DNA from 3 places in the Chitinophaga sp. SVR4-12A genome. Region 3 is predicted to be linked to each of the others. Evidence: riboswitches for the same ligand, from Rfam matches in the RefSeq annotation. Region 3 holds a riboswitch; each other region holds the start of a gene.
What was found. Region 3 has a riboswitch for cobalamin ahead of ACR9Y8_RS15315 (TonB-dependent receptor plug domain-containing protein). Riboswitches for the same ligand answer to the same signal wherever they lie in the genome.

Region 1 (6,038 bases), 2.5 Mb from region 3:
TTGAAAGTAGGCATGCGGAAGATGTTCTTGTAAAAGGCCCGCAGCCAAAGATCTTTTTGGGGAAAGGCCTGCCAGGCAACGGAAAATGCAGGTGTCAATTCTCTTTTCGGGCCTGCAGCCTGGTAAGCTTTTACAGATTCGTTCACAAGGGTGGCCAGCAGGTTGCCCTGCAGTTCCAACCGTTTAAAATGTGTGCGACTGGCCAACGCCAATAGCGTGGTATAGCGGCTGGGGTAGGGGAAGCGGTAAAGGTTGGCATCCATCGTATTCACAATAAGGTCTGCTGCCAGCGAGCTTTCCCACCAGGAGCTGATAGTATACTGGTTAGCCAGTGAGACATAGGTTTCACGCTGGTGATAGTAATTATCCAGCAGGTGTTGTTCATTGGGATATTCCGGGTCAATATACCGGCTGTACAGGTCTGTATATTTCGCATTGGCAACAATGCTGTAACGAGGCCCGATATTTTTACGGAAAGAAGCCTGTACAAACTGGTCCCTGCCTTCCAGGTGCTGTCCGTAATTAAAATGGTTCGCTACGATCGCGCCGGGCAATCCACGGGAGGATTGATAGATATAGTATTTGACAGACCAGCTGCTGCTATCCGCCAGCCAGCCGTTCAAACCTGCCTCTGCGCGGAGGGCGTTCACATTCCCATTCTGCCGGGTGGCGGTAGTGTCGTACACACCATTGGTATAGCGGAATTTGTAGCGGCCGTTGGCATTGATCCATTCTGTACTAACAGTACCGTATACACGGTTGCTGATCTTTTGCTGCCATAACAATGAAGGATTGACCAACCCGGACGAGCCGGTCCTGATACTGGCCTTGCCGTGCCAGTGTTCTCCCTCTGTAAAATGCGGCGTACGCGATTGCAGGGCCAGCACATTGCCTGCCGAAAAGGCCCTCGCAGGCTGCAGTATGGTGTTTTGCTGGCCGTTATAAAGGGCAATGGTCTCGATATTATCCAGCGAGAACTTGCCCAGGTCTACCTGGCCGTTCTGTGCATTACCGATCGTCAATCCATCATAAGACACGGCAGTATGGTTAGTGCCCATGCTGCGTACGTTGATGGTTTTCAGTCCGCCGATGCCGCCATAGTCTTTCAGCTGTACGCCGGAAAAGTAACGTACGGCATCTGCAACAGACAGGCTGTTCAGCCGTTCCAGCTGTTTGCCTGTCAGTACTTGTGCAGCATTAATGGGCTGGATGCTTGTGGGGATCCGTTTGGCGTCTACCCTTACTTCCTGCAAGGTATCCTTTACCTGTGAAAGGGCAGCGCTGCCTGTAAACAGGCAAGCGCCGCCCATGATCAGCATAGGACTGGAATACCGTTTGCGTAATGCACTATTCATGGAATACAGGCATAGCGGGGAAATACCAACCGGTATAAGTAAGTGTTTTCTTCAGTGTAGCGGTGGTGGCATCGTAGATCAGCACGCGGTTAATGTCGCCGGTGAACTGGCCATTAAGGGTGGTGATCACCAGCTCGTTCTTGTGCTTGTTATATGCCACGCCTGCGCCGTAGAAATACTGTCCGGAAGGCAGTGTAATGAACGGTGTAGCCAGCGAAGCAGTGTTACCGATCACATAACGATACAGCTGCGTACCACCTGCGAAATTGTTGTTACGCGCAATGTAGATGGCATTCTCCTGTGTGGAAGCCGTAATGCAGGCATGACGCCATGCGCCCCAGGGAGAGGGTACTGTAAAGGGCAGCTTGATAGCCGTGCGTGCCAGTGTAGCCGGGTCGATCCTGATCAGGGAATCTGCAGTGGCAGCATATACGCCGCCGTCTTTACCGGCTGCAAATGCAAGGTTGGCAGCGCCGAATGTTTTCACTACTGCATAAGTGCTGCTGTTGAGTGCCACAATACCATCAGTAGCAGACAACACGAATACATAGCTGCCCGCTTTCAGCATATCGCCGGTATAACCGCTGACGCCTGCAACTTTTGTACCTACTGTCAAAGCAGGTAGTGCGACGGGATATACGCCATCTTTTGCGCTTAGCAAGCCGCGGCTGGCATCCAGACCGATGAAGGCATGTCCGTCGTTACCGGGTAATGTAGTGATACGGCCGCTTTCTACCAGTGTACCTGCATCTGTCACCACCATGGGGCCACCTGCTTTTACCACGATATACATCTTACCATTAAAGATGGTGGCATACTGCAGGGTGTTGGAAGCGCCGCCTAATGTTTTCGTGGGATTTTCTTTCTGGTAAATGTTGAGCACGAGGCTGTCGCCTGTATTGGAATAAAAATGCAGATCGCCGCTGCCGTGGCCAAACCAGCCTTCATTGGCAATAAAGAAACCGTCTGCATATTTACCGGTCACTAACTCGGTATGTGCCCTGCGCACATTGTTTGGCTGCTGCGCAGGCAGCGCCGCGTCCTCCTTCTGACAGGAGGCAATAAACAGGGCCAGTGTTACAAACAGTGGGGAGAGTAGATGCTTTTTCATTATATCGTTTTTTGAATGAACAATACAGGACATAGCTTTCCCGCCAGGCTTTCAGCCCGGAAAAAAAACAACATTGACGACGCCGGTGATAAACGGCGCAATACGCGCAAGGGTAAACGATACGAACAAAAAGAATATATGCCTGGCAGGCTTACATTCCTGGCCTTTCACCCGAAAGCGCTGAATGATAGATCACATCTGGCAGGTCTTCTGGCTTTCCTGCTTTCCCGGGAACCTTCCCATCCGTCAGCTGACGGACAGTGGTATGGAGTATTATCCGGAAAATCGCTTCACGATGAGGTGAAGGCAGGATCACAGCTACGGGGATAGCTCCGGTATTACACCGGATTCCCTTTTAATCCCGATTTGACATCGGGAACCAGTTGCGGATGCAAACGTACATTAACTATTAGTAAAATCCAATTAAATTAGCGTTACGTAATACCTGTACCAAGTATAATATCCTTAGCCTGATGGGACCAATTGGCATTATTAATATCGTACTGATTATCACTAACATTGTTTTTACCTACAGAGGGCTGAAAGACCATGATTTTTTTGATAGGTATGCCTTCGAAGTAGAAAAGATCCTGCTGCACAGGCAGTATAAGCGCCTGATCACTTCCGGTTTTCTGCATGTAAGCTGGATGCACCTCATTTTCAATATGATGTCGCTGTATGTTTTCAGTGATACTGTGGAATTGTACCTGGGCAGCACTAAATTCCTCGTAATCTACTTTGGAAGTTTGTTGGGCGGTAACCTGCTGTCACTGCTTATACATCGCCGTCACGGGGACTATAGCTCTGTGGGAGCTTCCGGCGCAGTGTGCGGGATCATCTTTGCTTCCATTGCGCTCTTCCCGGGAATAGGAGTGGGCTTCTTTTTCCTTCCTCTTTATATTCCAGGCTGGCTGTATGGATTGGGCTATGTGTTGTACTCCATTTACAGCATCCGTTCAAAAAGGGATAACATCGGGCATGAAGCGCATTTGGGAGGTGCATTGGTAGGACTAACGGTGGCTGTGATCATGCATCCTGCTTCGTTGCTGGAAAATTATGTTCCTATACTGGCCATCGCGGTACCGGCTATATTCTTTATTTACATGATTACTACGAGGCCACATTTTTTACTGATTGATAACTATTATTTTAAAAAGCATCATCAGTACATAGATATCGATCATAAGTATAATGCCGACAGAGCTAATAAACAACGGCAGATAGATTTGATACTGGAGAAGATCCACCGGCATGGTATGAACAGTTTAACGAAGAAAGAGAAGGAGATATTGGAAGAGTATTCTCAGACGATGAGCTGAATGCTGAATACTAAACGCCGAACGTCTCTTGCGTTATGCGTTTAGCATTCAGCGTTCAGCATGTTACTAGAATTTTTTGTAGTAGATCAGTTCACCTGCTTCGCCCGAAGCGGATTGTTCGCTGGGCACAAATAAAGTAACCACCAAAGCCCTCTTTCACGTCATTGGATATCCTTGAGGTTGGCTGCCTGTAAGTGTTCGTCATTGCGTAAGTGTTCGTCATTGCGAAGGGAGTATCTTCCACATACCCTCCACATACCCCCCAAAACCGCAGTAACCTGGGAACTTAGTGAGCGCTTAGTCTGAGCCGTGTCGGGGGCTTACTGCTCCTGCTGTCCGGGCAACTCCCCGGCTTCGGGGCCTCCCAGCAATGCATTTGCCTGGTCGGCGGGCAGTTCCTGTACATCCCGCAGCTTCCTTTCAATAGAACGGGACCTGCGGCCTGCTTCGTCTATTACATTACTGGCCTCCTGCAGTTTCTTCTGCGTCTTTTCCAGGATGGTACCGAAATTCCCGAACTCGGTCTTAACGGCGCCCAGCAGCTGCCAAACCTCACTGGAGCGTTTTTCTATCGCCAGGGTGCGGAAGCCCATTTGCAGGCTGTTAAGTAAGGCAGAGAGGGTAGTAGGGCCGGTGATGATCACCCGGCATTCCCTTTGGATGCTTTCAAACAAACCGGGGGTACGCAGCACCTCTGCATAAAGGCTCTCAAAAGGCAGGAAAAGGATGGCAAAATCCGTGGTATTGGGTGGGTCGATGTATTTGCTGTAAATATCCGTTGCGTTCTTTTTAATGCCTTTAATGAAGCTTTTCCGGTATTCCTCTACCAGTTCAGGCAGGGCTTTATCATAGGCATCCATCAGCAGCTCAAAATCCTCTTTAGGGAATTTGGCGTCGATGGGTAGCCAGACGATCTTGTCATTATCTTCCTTACCGGGCAGTTTCACTGCAAATTCCACTAAGGCATTGGAGCCGGGCCTGGTCTTAACGTTCTTTGCGTACTGGTCTGGCGTCAGCAGCTGTTCCAGCACGTTTTCGAGCTGGTATTCGCCGAGTACGCCCCTTGTTTTTACATTGGTCAATACCCGTTTCAGGTCGCCTACGCCGCTGGCCAGCTGTTGCATATCGCCGAGGCCTTTATGTACGGCTTCCAGGCGCTCGCTGACCAGTTTGAAGGATTCTCCCAACCGGGTTTCCAGTGTTTTCTGCAGCTTTTCATTTACTGTCGCCCTCATTTCTTCCAGCTTCTTTTCATTGCCGGTCTGCATGTCGGCAATCTTCTTTTCCAGCGAGCCGGTAAGGAAATGCAGTTTCTCTTCTACAGACCTGGTAAGCATGTAAAGGTTGGTGGAAAAAGTTTCGCCATACAGCCGTAACGACTCTGTAAGCGCTGCCCTGGCATGGTTGGCAGCTTCACTGGCCTCTGCCCGGTTAGTAACGATCTCGTTCTTAACAGAAGCTTCCAGGCGGTCTATGGCATTGGCCAGCGATTCCAGCCGGTATTGCAGCTGCGCCTGCGATGCGTTGCGGGCTGCTTTGTTTACCAATACGAGTAAGATCACTATTAAAACCAGGATAAGGCCCAGTAATACATATAATATTTCCATCGGTGGGTGCTTTTAATGTTCATCATGCAGGTTGGCCAGCAGCATCTCCATTACGCGGTTACGATCCTCCAGCCAGTCCTTTGCATATACATGTGCTATCTTCCAGCCAAAGGCCTGGAGGATAGCGGGGCGTTGATAATATTGTTCTACCAGGTTATTGTTCCGGTAATGCTGTTCATCATCTATTAGTATGCCAAGACGGTACTGGCTGTCAGCTGCATGGCGTTTAACCGCCAGCGTGCATCGGAAGCTGCTTTGTCCCACGGCTTCATCTACCGTGAATCCCGCTTGCTGTAAGGCGCTTTTTACCTGCTGTATGGTAACGGACAATTGCTCCGTATCCTGTCGCATGGCAGTATGGTCGGGAGGCAGGAGGCTGTCCAGTATATTACGCGCTTCTTCCATGCGGCCCGTGCTCACCATCTCCGCATAATGCAGGAAACGTTTGAAGTAACGCGCCCCATCGTTATGCTCGTTGGTAATATGATGATGTTTGATGCTGCTGATCACCGCCATATGTTTCTTAGCCCGGCTGAAAATCACATTCAGTCTTTTCTCTCCGCCGCGGCGGTTCACCGGGCCAAAGTTCATCAGCATTTTACCCTGGCGGTTATGGCCATAGCAGATACTGATGATGATGATATCC
Region 2 (6,038 bases), 1.3 Mb from region 3:
CAAGCAATTGCTCACCAGTCTTCGCCTGCTGTACAAGCAAAAAGACCCCTTGATAGACCTGCGGGAGCAGCTGGATTATGCCCGTGTGCTGTACAACAAGGGACTGTATACCCAGAGCCTGAAACTGCTTTCCAGGGCGAAGGCCATGTCTGTAGAGCAGGAGGAAGTGATGCTGACCTATGAGATCGTGGAATTTGAGAAGCTGATAGAATCCCGTCATATTACCCGCAGCCTGGAGAACCGGGCGGAAGAACTCAGCGATGAGTCGCGCCATATAGAACAGCAGCTGACCAGCATCAGCCGCCTCAGTACCTTGTCTTTACAACTGTACGGCCTGTACCTGAAACTGGGTCACGCCCGGAATGAAAAAGACGCGGAGATGGTGAAGCAGTTCTTTGAGGATAACGCGCCTCATATCTCCCAGAACGGGATGAGCTTTTATGAAAAGATCTACCTGTACCAGGCTTATTGCTGGTATTACTACATCCTGCAGGACTTCATCATGTACTACCGCTATACGCAGAAATGGGTGAACCTGTTCAAGGAGTATCCCTCTCTGCTGAAAGCGGATGTAGACATGTACATCAAGGCTATGCACAACCTGCTGACGGCGCATTTCTACACGATGAACGATGAGAAGTTCGTACAGGTACTGCAGGAGCTGGAGGAGTTCATCGACTGCCAGCAGGAGAATTTTAACGAGAATACGCGTACAAACGCATTTGTATACCTGTATACGGCCAAGATCAACCGGCATTTCCTGGAAGGCACTTTCAGCGAAGGACTGGCGCTGGTGCCTGAGCTGGAAGAACGCATTGCAGAGCACCAGCTGAAGGTAGACCAGCACCGGGTACTGGTGTTCTACTACAAGATCGCCTGCCTGTACTTTGGCAGCGGGGATAACAACCGGGCTATTGTCTACCTCAACAAGATCATTCATCTGCGGATAGGCAACCTGCGGGCGGATATTCAGTGCTTTGCGCGCATCCTCCACCTGATAGCGCATTATGAGCTGGAAAATTACAGCCTGGTAGAATACCTGATCAAATCTGTGTATCACTTCATTGCAAAAAATAAAGACCTTGGGCAGATGATGGAAGAGATCCTGAAATTCCTGCGTAAGAATATCTATGCCCATCCCAAGGCCCTGCGCAATGCCTTTGCCGAGCTGAAAGAAAAGCTGGTGCTGATCTCACGGAACCCTTATGAGCGCCGTTCTTTCCTGTACCTGGATATTATCAGCTGGCTGGAAAGCAAAATTGAGGGCGTGCCTGTGCAAGACGTAATCAAGCGGAAATTCCTGAAGAAGGAACCACGTATTTAAATTCAAATAACAAAATCCAAATTTCAAACAAGACAGTAAACTTTTATCCTAAGATAAGAAGCCGGTTATAAAGTGCCTCCTTTGGGGATTTGGAATTTGGAATTTGAAACTTGGCATTTGGATTGCTGATTGTATCTTTACGGCATTGAAAAACCGTATTAATCATGTCTGAAAAACAGTTCCGTTTTATTGCCTTTTCCGGCAGTCTCCGGAAGGGCTCCTACAATACCATGGCCCTTAAGGCAACACAAAAACTCGCTCCTTCTCATATCACCATTGAGCATGAAGATATCAGCGATATTCCCTTCTACAACGCAGATCTGTTTGCCGAAAAATTTCCCGATAATGTAGAACGGCTGGTACGAAAGATCAAAGATGCAGATGGTGTACTGATCGTTTCACCGGAGTATAACTACTCCATTCCCGGCGTGTTGAAAAATGCAATCGATATGTTGTCACGGCATCCGGAAAAACCATTCGACAACAAAGCGGTGGCTATTATGGGCGCCAGCATCAGTGCGCAGGGCACTTCGCGTATGCAGTATCATTTAAGGCAGGTAATGGTGTACCTCAACGCCTATGCAGTGAACAGGCCTGAAGTGATGATCGCTGCTGCTCAAAATAAGTTTGACGCCGAGGGCAACCTGACAGATGACACCGCGAAAAAACTGATCCCGCAACTATTAACTGCATTGAGTGAGCTAAGTGAAAAGCTGAAAGTGTAAATTATTGTACCTGTTCATACTGTGGTTCGTAACGATAATAGCGGACGGTAAAGAGCGTGAAGGCAATGCATTGCAGCAACAGGATCGCCCAGCCGTACAAATATCCCAATGTCATGAACAGCAGCACACAGAAGAGCACAAATACCCAACGCAGGTATTTATCCTGGTCCAGCCGCGGGAAGTATAGCAGACAACGGAACATCAACAACACCGACACGCCGAAGATCATCAACATGATCCAATGCCAGTTGTTATACGGTAATGTATGTATGATGAGCAATCCAAGTTCAGGCAGCAATAAAACGCCATAAGTGATTGCCAGCGCAGTGTATCTTTTCCAGAGCGGAATGGGTAAGGCACGTGTAAAGGGCAGGAACTGATCTTCAAAATGACGGTGATCAAATACGACAATGGTATGCAGCAAAGCGGCGATGAGTGTTCCTGTTAATACAGCTCTCACATCATAATCACTTCCTTTCATCAATGCGAATGTAGCCAGCAGCACTACACAGGAAAACACCTTTAATACCAGTAAAGAACGAGTGCGGTTGGTGGCTAGCTCATAGACGTAGAATAAGGGCAATGGTTTGCGGAAGTTGCGATTCATCCATTGCTGCCATCTATGATAGAAGAAAACGGCGCCGGGATGTTTGACGAGGTAAGTGTAGATCCATACCGGGCCGTAGCACATGACTAAGTTGAATACTACAAGGATGATGGCTGCAGCATAATATTGTTTCGTCGATGCTATGATGATAGCCAGGCTGCAATATACCAGTACGGGTGCATACATTCCAAAATGTACGCCCAGCCATATACGCCGTTGCCTGGCGCCGGCAATGCCGCCGATGGTTTGATACAGGAAAGCAAATTCTTTGTTGTTCAAAGTAGCCAGGACATACCAGATACATTTCAAATTGTATAATAGCCAAAGGCTCAATCCCAATAATAAGCCGCCTGTGTTACTCACAATACCCAGCAATAACCCGTAATGATAAGATATTAACTGTCCGCCCTGTACAACGCCAAACAACAAATAGAACAGCAGGAAAAAGAAACCTGTGTTCTGTGCGTAAAAGCGGGTAGTAAATATGCGGTTCAGCACTTTGGTCATATACGTTTACTTTTTTTAAAATGTGAATTCAGTGTGGATAAACAGGGATTATTTTTTTGTTATCTATCACCAATGTACCCGTCACTGGCAGGGCATTATCTGCGATCGGTTGGTGGGAAGTAATAAAAAAACTAACGCCGTGTGCTGTGTGAAAACGGCGGATCCACTCATACAGCACGGGAATGGCGCCATGATCCAGCGTAATCAGCGGCTCGTCCAGCAATATCAGGGATGGCGCCCCGGTAAAGGCCAACAGCAGCGATAATTTTTTGAGCATACCGCTGGAATAGCTGCTGACAGGATTATCCAGGAAAGCGGGAATGCCCATTTCAGGCGCCATCTGCATTACATCTTCATGCGCCTCGCCTTTGGCCGATGTGTGCAGGCGCAGCAAGTCGCTGCCCGTGAGAAAGGCCGGGTACAAAGGTTCTGCCTCTGCATAGCTGACCAGCTGCCGATAACGTATGGGATTTTTTTTACTACTAATAGTATCGTTCACCAGTACATCTCCTTCAAAAGGGATCAGGCCGGCGATCGTCTTTAAACAAGTAGTTTTCCCCACGCCGTTCCCGCCCTGTATCCAGTATATTCCAGGTGATAAGTTGAGCGCTGGGATATTGAGGATCAGCGTTTCATAATATTTTTTCTGTATTTGAACCAGCTTGAGCATATGTAAATATGAGAAAATAAATTCTAATGTGTATCGATACTGGCGGGCTTTTCACCTACTTTTTCACGGCCCTGTTCCCATTATTCCTGCATTTGGAAAATGTTCACCTTCTTTTTCCACACGTGTTAAAAACTTTAAAGAATATCCGTTTCATTCGTACTTACATTTGCGTCAGTTCTTGACTTCGTTGCATTGGTTTCTCCCGGCACTTTCCGGGAAGAATTAATAGGGAATCGTGTTAGAATCACGAGCAGACGCGCTACTGTGATTCCTGATCCCCGTGCGCAAAAAACGGTAAAGATATCAGGGAAGCCAGATACCTGCCAGCGCAACGTTTTGTCAAAGCCTTCGCGTATAAGGTATTGGCGAGAGTGAGCCTTCCTCACCTGATGGATAGGTGTCTTCGTCACCCCCCTTAACGACACAAGAGTATAGCGTTTAACAAAAAAATATTGGCGTATGAACCTTGAAAATGAGATCTTGTTGAAAGAGAACAAAGACCGCTTTGTACTGCTGCCTATTAACTATCCGAAAGTATGGGAAATATATAAACGGCACGAAGCGAGCTTTTGGACAGCAGAAGAAATAGACCTGAGCGGAGACCTGAAAGATTGGGCCAGTCTTAACGATGGCGAACGCCACTTTATTACGCATGTGCTGGCATTTTTTGCTGCCAGCGACGGCATCGTGAATGAGAATCTCGCTGTAAACTTTATGAGCGAAGTACAGATACCGGAAGCCCGTTGCTTCTATGGGTTCCAGATCATGATGGAAAATATCCACTCTGAAACTTACGCATTGTTAATAGATACCTATGTGAAAGATCCGGTAGAAAAAGACCGTTTGTTTCACGCCATTGATACGGTGCCTGCTGTAAAGAAGAAAGCAGAATGGGCGTTGCGCTGGATCAATAACGGCAACTTTGCAGAACGCCTGGTGGCCTTTGCAGCCGTAGAAGGTATCTTCTTCAGCGGCAGCTTCTGCTCTATCTTCTGGCTGAAGAAGAGAGGACTGATGCCCGGCCTTACTTTCTCCAATGAACTCATCAGCCGCGATGAAGGATTGCACTGCGAGTTTGCCTGCCTGCTGTATGGCATGCTGCAAAATAAACTGAGCCAGGAAGAAGTGCACAAGATCATTGGCGATGCCGTTGCTATCGAAAAAGAATTTATTACTGATGCGTTGCCGGTAGCCCTCATAGGTATGAACAGCGCGCTGATGGCACAATATATCGAGTTTGTAGCAGACCGCTGGTTAACCGAATTAGGGTACGCCAAAATATTTAATGCTGCTAATCCGTTTGATTTCATGGAAATGATCTCACTGCAGGGCAAGACTAACTTCTTTGAAAAACGTGTAGGTGATTATCAGAAAGCTGGAGTAATGTCTGGAAAGGATACACAAACATTTAGCCTGGACGAGGACTTTTAATATAAGCTCTTAGCTTTTAGCCGCTAGCTTCCAGCTACAGAAAACGGCTAACAGCTAAAAGCTAAGAGCCAATAGCTGATTTTTTTTACTAACCGCTTAAATTCAATACACCATGTTTGTAATAAAAAGGGACGGACGCAAGGAGTCCGTAAAGTTTGATAAGATCACCGCACGTATTGAAAAGCTTTGTTATGGCCTGAATGCAGAATATGTAGATTCGATAGATGTTGCCAAAAAGGTAATACAAGGTTTATATGATGGTGTTACTACCACTGAACTGGATAACCTGGCAGCAGAGACAGCGGCCTCACTCACTACCAAGCACCCGGATTACGCACTGCTGGCATCGCGCATAGCTGTGAGCAACCTGCATAAGAATACAGAGAAATCATTCTCCAAAACAATGAAGAAACTGTATGAGTATATTGATCCGAAAGTAGGTAAACCGGCTCCGCTGTTATCTGACGACGTGTGGGAGATCATCCGCAAAAATGCAGAGACCCTGGATTCCAATATTATCTATGACCGCGATTTCGCTTTCGACTATTTTGGCTTTAAAACACTGGAGCGCTCTTACCTGCTGAAAGTGGATGGCAAAATAGCTGAACGCCCTCAACATATGTTCATGCGTGTGGCTGTAGGTATCCACAAAGAAGATATCGAATCCGCTATCAAAACGTATAACCTCATGAGTGAGCGCTGGTTCACACACGCCACTCCTACCCTGTTCAACGCAGGAACACCGAAACCGCAGATGTCGTCCTGCTTCCTGCT
Region 3 (6,038 bases):
AGCAGCACACTTAAACGCGGATTAAGATTCCTGAGAGACATGATTGATGATTTAATACGCTTAACGTTAAATGCTGAACGCTTAATGCGTATGCCTTAGGCGTTCAGCATTTAGCGTAATTTATAAATTAATTGCCATTCCGGCCGTAAAATTAAACTTCCTGGCGGTATATCCTCTCACATCAAAGTATTGTTGATCGGTAATATTGCGGAAATCACCGAATACTTTGAAAAACTGTCCCAGTTTATATTCCGCGTATGCGCCCAGGGTATAGTAGTCGCCCAGCGGCAGGTCGCCTTTCCCGAATACGCTTTCCCATCTTTTGCTGATGTATTTGTATTGCGCGCTTACGTACAGGCCTGGCGTTACCTGGTAACCCAGTTCTGCATTCAGGGCATGTTTGGGCCTGCGGTAGAGGTTGTAGTAGCTGGTGTCCTGCTGGGTGAGCTTACCGGTTACATAGGTGTAATTGACGCTCAGGTTCAGGCCGCCAACGATCTGCCAGCTCGCTTCCAGCTCTCCGCCGTAAGCTTTTTGTTTGTCGGCATTCCGGTAGTAGCTGCGGTAAGTAACCGGTTCTGTGTAGAAAATGATCAGGTCGCGGGTTTCGCGCTGGAAACCTACAACGCGCAGGTTCACTTTGTCCTGGAACAGCGCGCCCTGGTAGCCGCCTTCGTAGTTGATGGAAGATTCCGGCTGCAGGTCTTTATTACCGTACTCAGAATATAACTGGTACAGCGTAGGCACTTTATAGGCAGATGAGATGTTGATGAATACCTTATGCCTGTTGTTGATCAGGTAAGAAGGGTTGAAAGAGATGGTCTGGTTATTACCATAGATGTTATGGTAATTGAAACGGCCACCCAGTTCCAGGTTGAAACCGCCCAGGTTATGCAGCAGCAGTGACGCATAGTGGCTGAACTGGCGCGCATGGGCACTGTCGGGTGATAGTTTGCTGGGAGGATAGGCCATGAACTCATCAACGAACTGCGTACTTTGATCCGTGTTAGACGTACGGAATTCAGCGCCCGCTAATAGTTGCAGCTCTTTGGTTATATCCCAGTTTACGTAGGTTTCTGCCTGGTGTGTATTGGATTCAAAATTGCCTTCGTAGTACTTGCTCGGGAAATCTGATTTAGCGATATAGCCGGAATCATTCTGCAGGTGGCGCTTATTGCGTTGATAACTGTACAATATGGTCCAGCTGCCTTTATTGAAATCGTAACGGCTGCTGATGGTGTTCAGCAGGTATTTATTCTGCATGTTATAGTCCTGGTCGTCGGTAAAGGCTGCTTCATCCAGGCCGCCTTTATAATCGCTCCAGTTCACCATGTACTGCAATTTCCACCGATTGGTGGCCTGGAAGCCTATTTTACCGAATACACTGTGGCGTTTAAAGCCGTCTTTGTCAAAATTGCCGGTATTCAGGCTGTCGTAAGCAGAGGAAAACCCATCGGTTTTCAGGTACTGGTATCCGCCCAGGTAGGAGAATTTACCAACGCTGCCGTTCACGCCTGCGCCGCCCTGCCGGGTTTTATAAGTGCCCCAGGCGCCATTTGCGCTGATGCCTACTTTGCTGTCGCCCGGTTTTTTGGTGATGATATTGATCACACCCGCAACGGCATCAGAACCATAGAGGGTAGACTGGCTGCCGCGGAGGATCTCGATACGGTCTATCTGCGTAACCGGTATAAAGTTGAGATCAAAGGCATTGGAGATCTGCGATGCATCGCTTACCGGGATGCCGTCTATCAGTATCAGGGTGTTTCCCGTGCTGGCCCCGCGCATATACAGGTCCTGGTTGGTGCCGGGGGCATTTTCGGCTCCGTTCACTACCAGGCCTGCCTGGCTGTTAAGGATGGAGCTGAGGGATTTTCCACTGTTCTTTTGCAGGTAATCAGATGAGATCACGGTCACTACTTTGCCGCTCTCGCCTGCTCTCTTTGCAAATTTGGTAGCCGTTACTACCACTTCGTTTAAATGGTTGGCGTGGGATGAGTCCTGGGCATTGGCATGTGTGTAAACCATCAGCATGACAACAGCCGGGATAAAGGAGTAAAGTTTCCTGCGCATAAAACTGTTTAAGCTTTAAAAAAATAACTGGTATGCGCTGCCGGAGATGTTAAAAAGAAAGAATACAGGCACCCTTGCAGGTGCATACATCCTTAGCCTTTCACCCGAAAGCGTTTAATGATGTTGAAACACCTGGCAGGTCTTCTGACTTTCCTGCTTTTCCGGGAAACCTTCCCATCCGCCAGCTGGCGGACAGTGGTATGGAGTATTCCGGAAAATCACAGCCCGGTTTTAGCCGGGAGGCAGGATTACAGCTACGGGGATAGTTCCGGATTTACACCGGATTCCCATTTTAATCCCGATTATTTCATCATCGGGAACCAAATGCGGGAGCAAACCTAAAGCAAAATGAGGAATTCTCAAACCTGATATTATTTTAGCAAAATGCCCGGGGAGTAAGGATAGAGCAAGGATACAGCAAGGATACAGCAAGGATAGTGCAAGGATAAGGCGGGTAAAATACTACCACAATAATGGCTGGCGCCTGCATCTAAACAGGTGTAGCGTTCGTCATTTATTGCATGTTGCAGCCTGTTTGCTGCATTCGGGTAGCATCTGGGTGACGGTTTCATCTGGTACCGTTCCAATCCAGTCTCATAGATGTCCCATTCCTCTAAAAGGCATGTGACGACTATGTGAGAGGTATGGGACATTAACGGGACAAATAGTAACCCGGGTGCTATCCGGATGCAACCGGAGGGCTGCAAGGGGCATAAAAAAGGGTGTATCGCAACCGATACACCCCTTCCAGTTATAAATAACTATTAGCATCAACCCGGCATACGGGAGATATACTTGTCCATTTCTTTGATCTGGCTTACGATCTGTGCGGTAGTAGGTTTCTGTGCCTTCGCGCGGCGGAACAGATCTTTAGCAGATTTAAAGTCGCGGCGGCTCATGGCAATGGAAGCCAGGGTGAGCAGCGCAGCGGCTGTATTCTCCTTATCGGGGAGGCCCAGTCTTACTGCCTTTTTCAGGTTCTGATCAGCAGTTTTCAGGTCATTTTTCTGGTAGGCGATGGTGCCCAGCTGGAAATACTGCATACCCTCGTACTCTTTCATGGGGCTGCCGCTTTTGATGCTCTGGCGAACGGCAGCTTCTGCCTTATCCAGGTCCTGGTTGTGCATGGCCAGGTTGCTCTGCATGAAATAGTATACGGAGCGGATGGGTTTATACAGCAGCTTGGGGAATTTCACTTTATTCATCAGGCCCATTGCCTTTTCCACATCCCCTGCCTCTACAGCTTCCTGTACCAGGCGCATGGGGCCGAACATAAAATGGGTTACCAGGCAGATAAGGGCCAGCAGCAGGGGAATAGTAGCTTCCCACCAACCTACGGTAGCGCCCAGCGCTATACCGCCTATCAACAGCAGGATACCGATCGGCAGCCTGTATAGAATAAAAAAGTTAAATGCTTTCATCCGATAATCTTCAATGAGGCTGCAAAGGTAGGGAAATTAGTCCATGGTCCATAGTCTGTGGTCCATGGATTGGCCGTTTATGATAAGTTAGCTGCCCATAAACGGGATACGCCATGGAGGATGGACCATCGGCCATGGACTTTTAACTTTCAACTATTCTCCCTACCTTTGAAACATCAGATGATATGATGAGTCAATTACCTCCCATAAAAAGATTAAGCCTGGCCGACGAAGTTGCCCAGCGCTTACAGCAACAGATCTCCCTGGGCCAGTATAAACCCGGGGATAGGCTGCCACCGGAGCCTGCCCTTATGCAGGAGTTCGGCGTAGGCCGCTCCACCATCCGCGAAGCGGTACGCATCCTGGCTAATGCCGGGGTACTACGCGTACAACAGGGACTGGGCACTTTTGTTGAGGCGGTATCAGACCACGCAGAGCCCTGGTCGCAACGCCTGAAACGCGCCGAGTTCGAGGACCTGAACGAAGTGCGCCAGCTGCTGGAACTGAAGATCGCCCAAAAAGCCGCCCTGCACCGTACGGAAAAGGACATAGAACAGATGCAGGACTTCCTGAAAAAGCGGAAAGAAGCTGCCCTGGCCAATAACGTAGAGGAGTGTATACAGGCGGATATAGATTTTCACCGCAGCATTGCTGCCGCAGCCCGCAACAGCATCCTGGCAGACTTGTACAGTACCGTGGCGGAGCATCTGAAAAAGCATTTCGTTTCAATATTTACCTCTACCAGATCATTTACCGAAACGCAGCAGCTGCATCAGCATTTGCTTAAAAGCATCATCGATCAAAACCCGGAGAAAGCCTGGCAATGGGCTTCCCGCATTACAGACCACATGGTGGAAAAAGAGCAGTAATAACCTATAAAGATCAACAGCATAAATTATTATGGAAACGGGAACAAAAGACACAGCAACAGCGGCCATACCAGCCGCGGCCAGAGACGCAGCAGAGAAAACGGTTTTCTCCATACTGCTGGCCCTCAGTTTTTCACACTTGCTGAACGACACTATTCAATCCCTGATACCGGCCATTTACCCGGTAGTAAAGGATTCACTGCATATCAGCTTTACACAGATCGGGCTGATCACGCTTACCTTCCAGATGACGGCATCTATCTTACAACCCCTGGTGGGACTTTTCACCGACCGTCGTCCACAACCCTATTCACTGGCCATCGGGATGGGCTTTACATTGACGGGTCTCATCTGCCTGTCGCTCGCGCATAGCTTTTATATTGTACTGATAGCTGTGGCGCTGGTGGGCATGGGCTCTGCCGTGTTCCATCCGGAAGCATCGCGTTTGGCCTATATGGCTTCCGGCGGACGGCATGGTATGGCACAATCCCTCTTCCAGCTGGGCGGCAATGCAGGCAGCTCATTGGGGCCTTTGCTGGCGGCAATGATTATCGTACCATTCGGACAGTTCAACGTGATCTGGTTTTCGCTGGCTGCACTGCTGGCTATCGTGGTGATGCTGAATATCGCCGGCTGGTATAAGAACAACCGGCATCGTGTAAAGCCTAAGCGCAAAACAGGAGGCGATGCGCATGTGGCCTTACCCGCAGGCAAGGTGGCTTTTGCCCTGGTGATACTGCTGGTGCTGATCTTCTCCAAGTATTTCTATATGGCGAGCATGACCAATTACTACACTTTCTACCTGATAGACAAGTTCCATATTTCCGTGCAAAGCGCGCAGCTGTACCTGTTCATCTTCCTGTTTGCCATCGCGGCAGGGACTTTCATCGGCGGGCCGGTGGGCGACCGTATCGGGCGTAAATACGTGATATGGATCTCCATCCTGGGGGTAGCGCCTTTCACGATCCTGTTGCCGCATGTAAGCCTTTTCTGGACAGCAGTATTGAGTGTGTTCATTGGCGTTATACTCTCGTCTGCGTTTTCCGCTATCCTGGTATATGCACAGGAACTGGTACCGGGCAAAGTAGGTATGATAGCCGGTCTGTTCTTCGGCCTTGCCTTTGGTATGGCCGGTATCGGATCTGCGGTGCTGGGGCGCCTGGCAGACCACACCAGTATTAATCATGTGTTCCATGTTTGCGCCTGGTTGCCACTGATAGGGCTGCTCACCGGGTTCTTGCCCAATGTGGAGCGCAAGCATGCATAATTTTAGTTATTCACTTTAGCTGCAGTGCGGCGGCCAGGTCCCGCCTGACCAGTGAGATCATCGCCCAGGTCCTGACGGTATTTGGCTGCCAGCGCTTCCAGCTCCTTTACTACTTCAGGAAAATGTGCCTGCACATCCAGTGTTTCTCCCGGATCATGGCGCAGATCATATAAGGCCAGCGGTGTATTTACATTGGGCTGATCGCCTGGCCAGCCATCATAGCCTGGCAGGTTCTGTTTATAGGTGCGGGATTTATGTGGAAACACCAGTTTCCACGGGCCTTTGCGGATGGCCTGCAGGCTGTTCACTTCATAATACACGGCCAGTTCATTACGCGGACTGGCGCCTGCCTGGTTGAATAATAAAGTATGCAGATCTACGCCGTCTATCTTTTTTTCGGGTAGCGGC

Region 1: linked by a shared signal. The riboswitch ahead of ACR9Y8_RS25350 (DUF5074 domain-containing protein) and the one ahead of ACR9Y8_RS15315 (TonB-dependent receptor plug domain-containing protein) in region 3 are both predicted to bind cobalamin.
Region 2: linked by a shared signal. The riboswitch ahead of ACR9Y8_RS09995 (ribonucleoside-diphosphate reductase small subunit) and the one ahead of ACR9Y8_RS15315 (TonB-dependent receptor plug domain-containing protein) in region 3 are both predicted to bind cobalamin.

What each region holds. Positions count from the first base shown of each region.
Region 1 covers NZ_JBPGWP010000001.1:6,270,939-6,276,976, forward strand. Annotated here, with positions in the region: gene ACR9Y8_RS25345 (TonB-dependent receptor) at 1-1,355, opposite strand, end outside; gene ACR9Y8_RS25350 (DUF5074 domain-containing protein) at 1,348-2,466, opposite strand; cobalamin riboswitch at 2,650-2,865, opposite strand; gene ACR9Y8_RS25355 (rhomboid family intramembrane serine protease) at 2,940-3,785, shown strand; gene ACR9Y8_RS25360 (DNA recombination protein RmuC) at 4,106-5,392, opposite strand; gene ACR9Y8_RS25365 (AAA domain-containing protein) at 5,405-6,038, opposite strand, start outside.
Region 2 covers NZ_JBPGWP010000001.1:2,442,634-2,448,671, forward strand. Annotated here, with positions in the region: gene ACR9Y8_RS09975 (hypothetical protein) at 1-1,324, shown strand, start outside; gene ACR9Y8_RS09980 (NADPH-dependent FMN reductase) at 1,489-2,049, shown strand; gene ACR9Y8_RS09985 (hypothetical protein) at 2,051-3,163, opposite strand; gene ACR9Y8_RS09990 (ABC transporter ATP-binding protein) at 3,192-3,833, opposite strand; cobalamin riboswitch at 4,010-4,175, shown strand; gene ACR9Y8_RS09995 (ribonucleoside-diphosphate reductase small subunit) at 4,293-5,264, shown strand; gene ACR9Y8_RS10000 (ribonucleoside-diphosphate reductase subunit alpha) at 5,377-6,038, shown strand, end outside.
Region 3 covers NZ_JBPGWP010000001.1:3,741,096-3,747,133, reverse strand. Annotated here, with positions in the region: gene ACR9Y8_RS15320 (DUF6580 family putative transport protein) at 1-41, opposite strand, end outside; gene ACR9Y8_RS15315 (TonB-dependent receptor plug domain-containing protein) at 121-2,073, opposite strand; cobalamin riboswitch at 2,191-2,413, opposite strand; gene ACR9Y8_RS15310 (tetratricopeptide repeat protein) at 2,844-3,494, opposite strand; gene ACR9Y8_RS15305 (FadR/GntR family transcriptional regulator) at 3,680-4,363, shown strand; gene ACR9Y8_RS15300 (MFS transporter) at 4,395-5,630, shown strand; gene ACR9Y8_RS15295 (sulfatase family protein) at 5,633-6,038, opposite strand, start outside.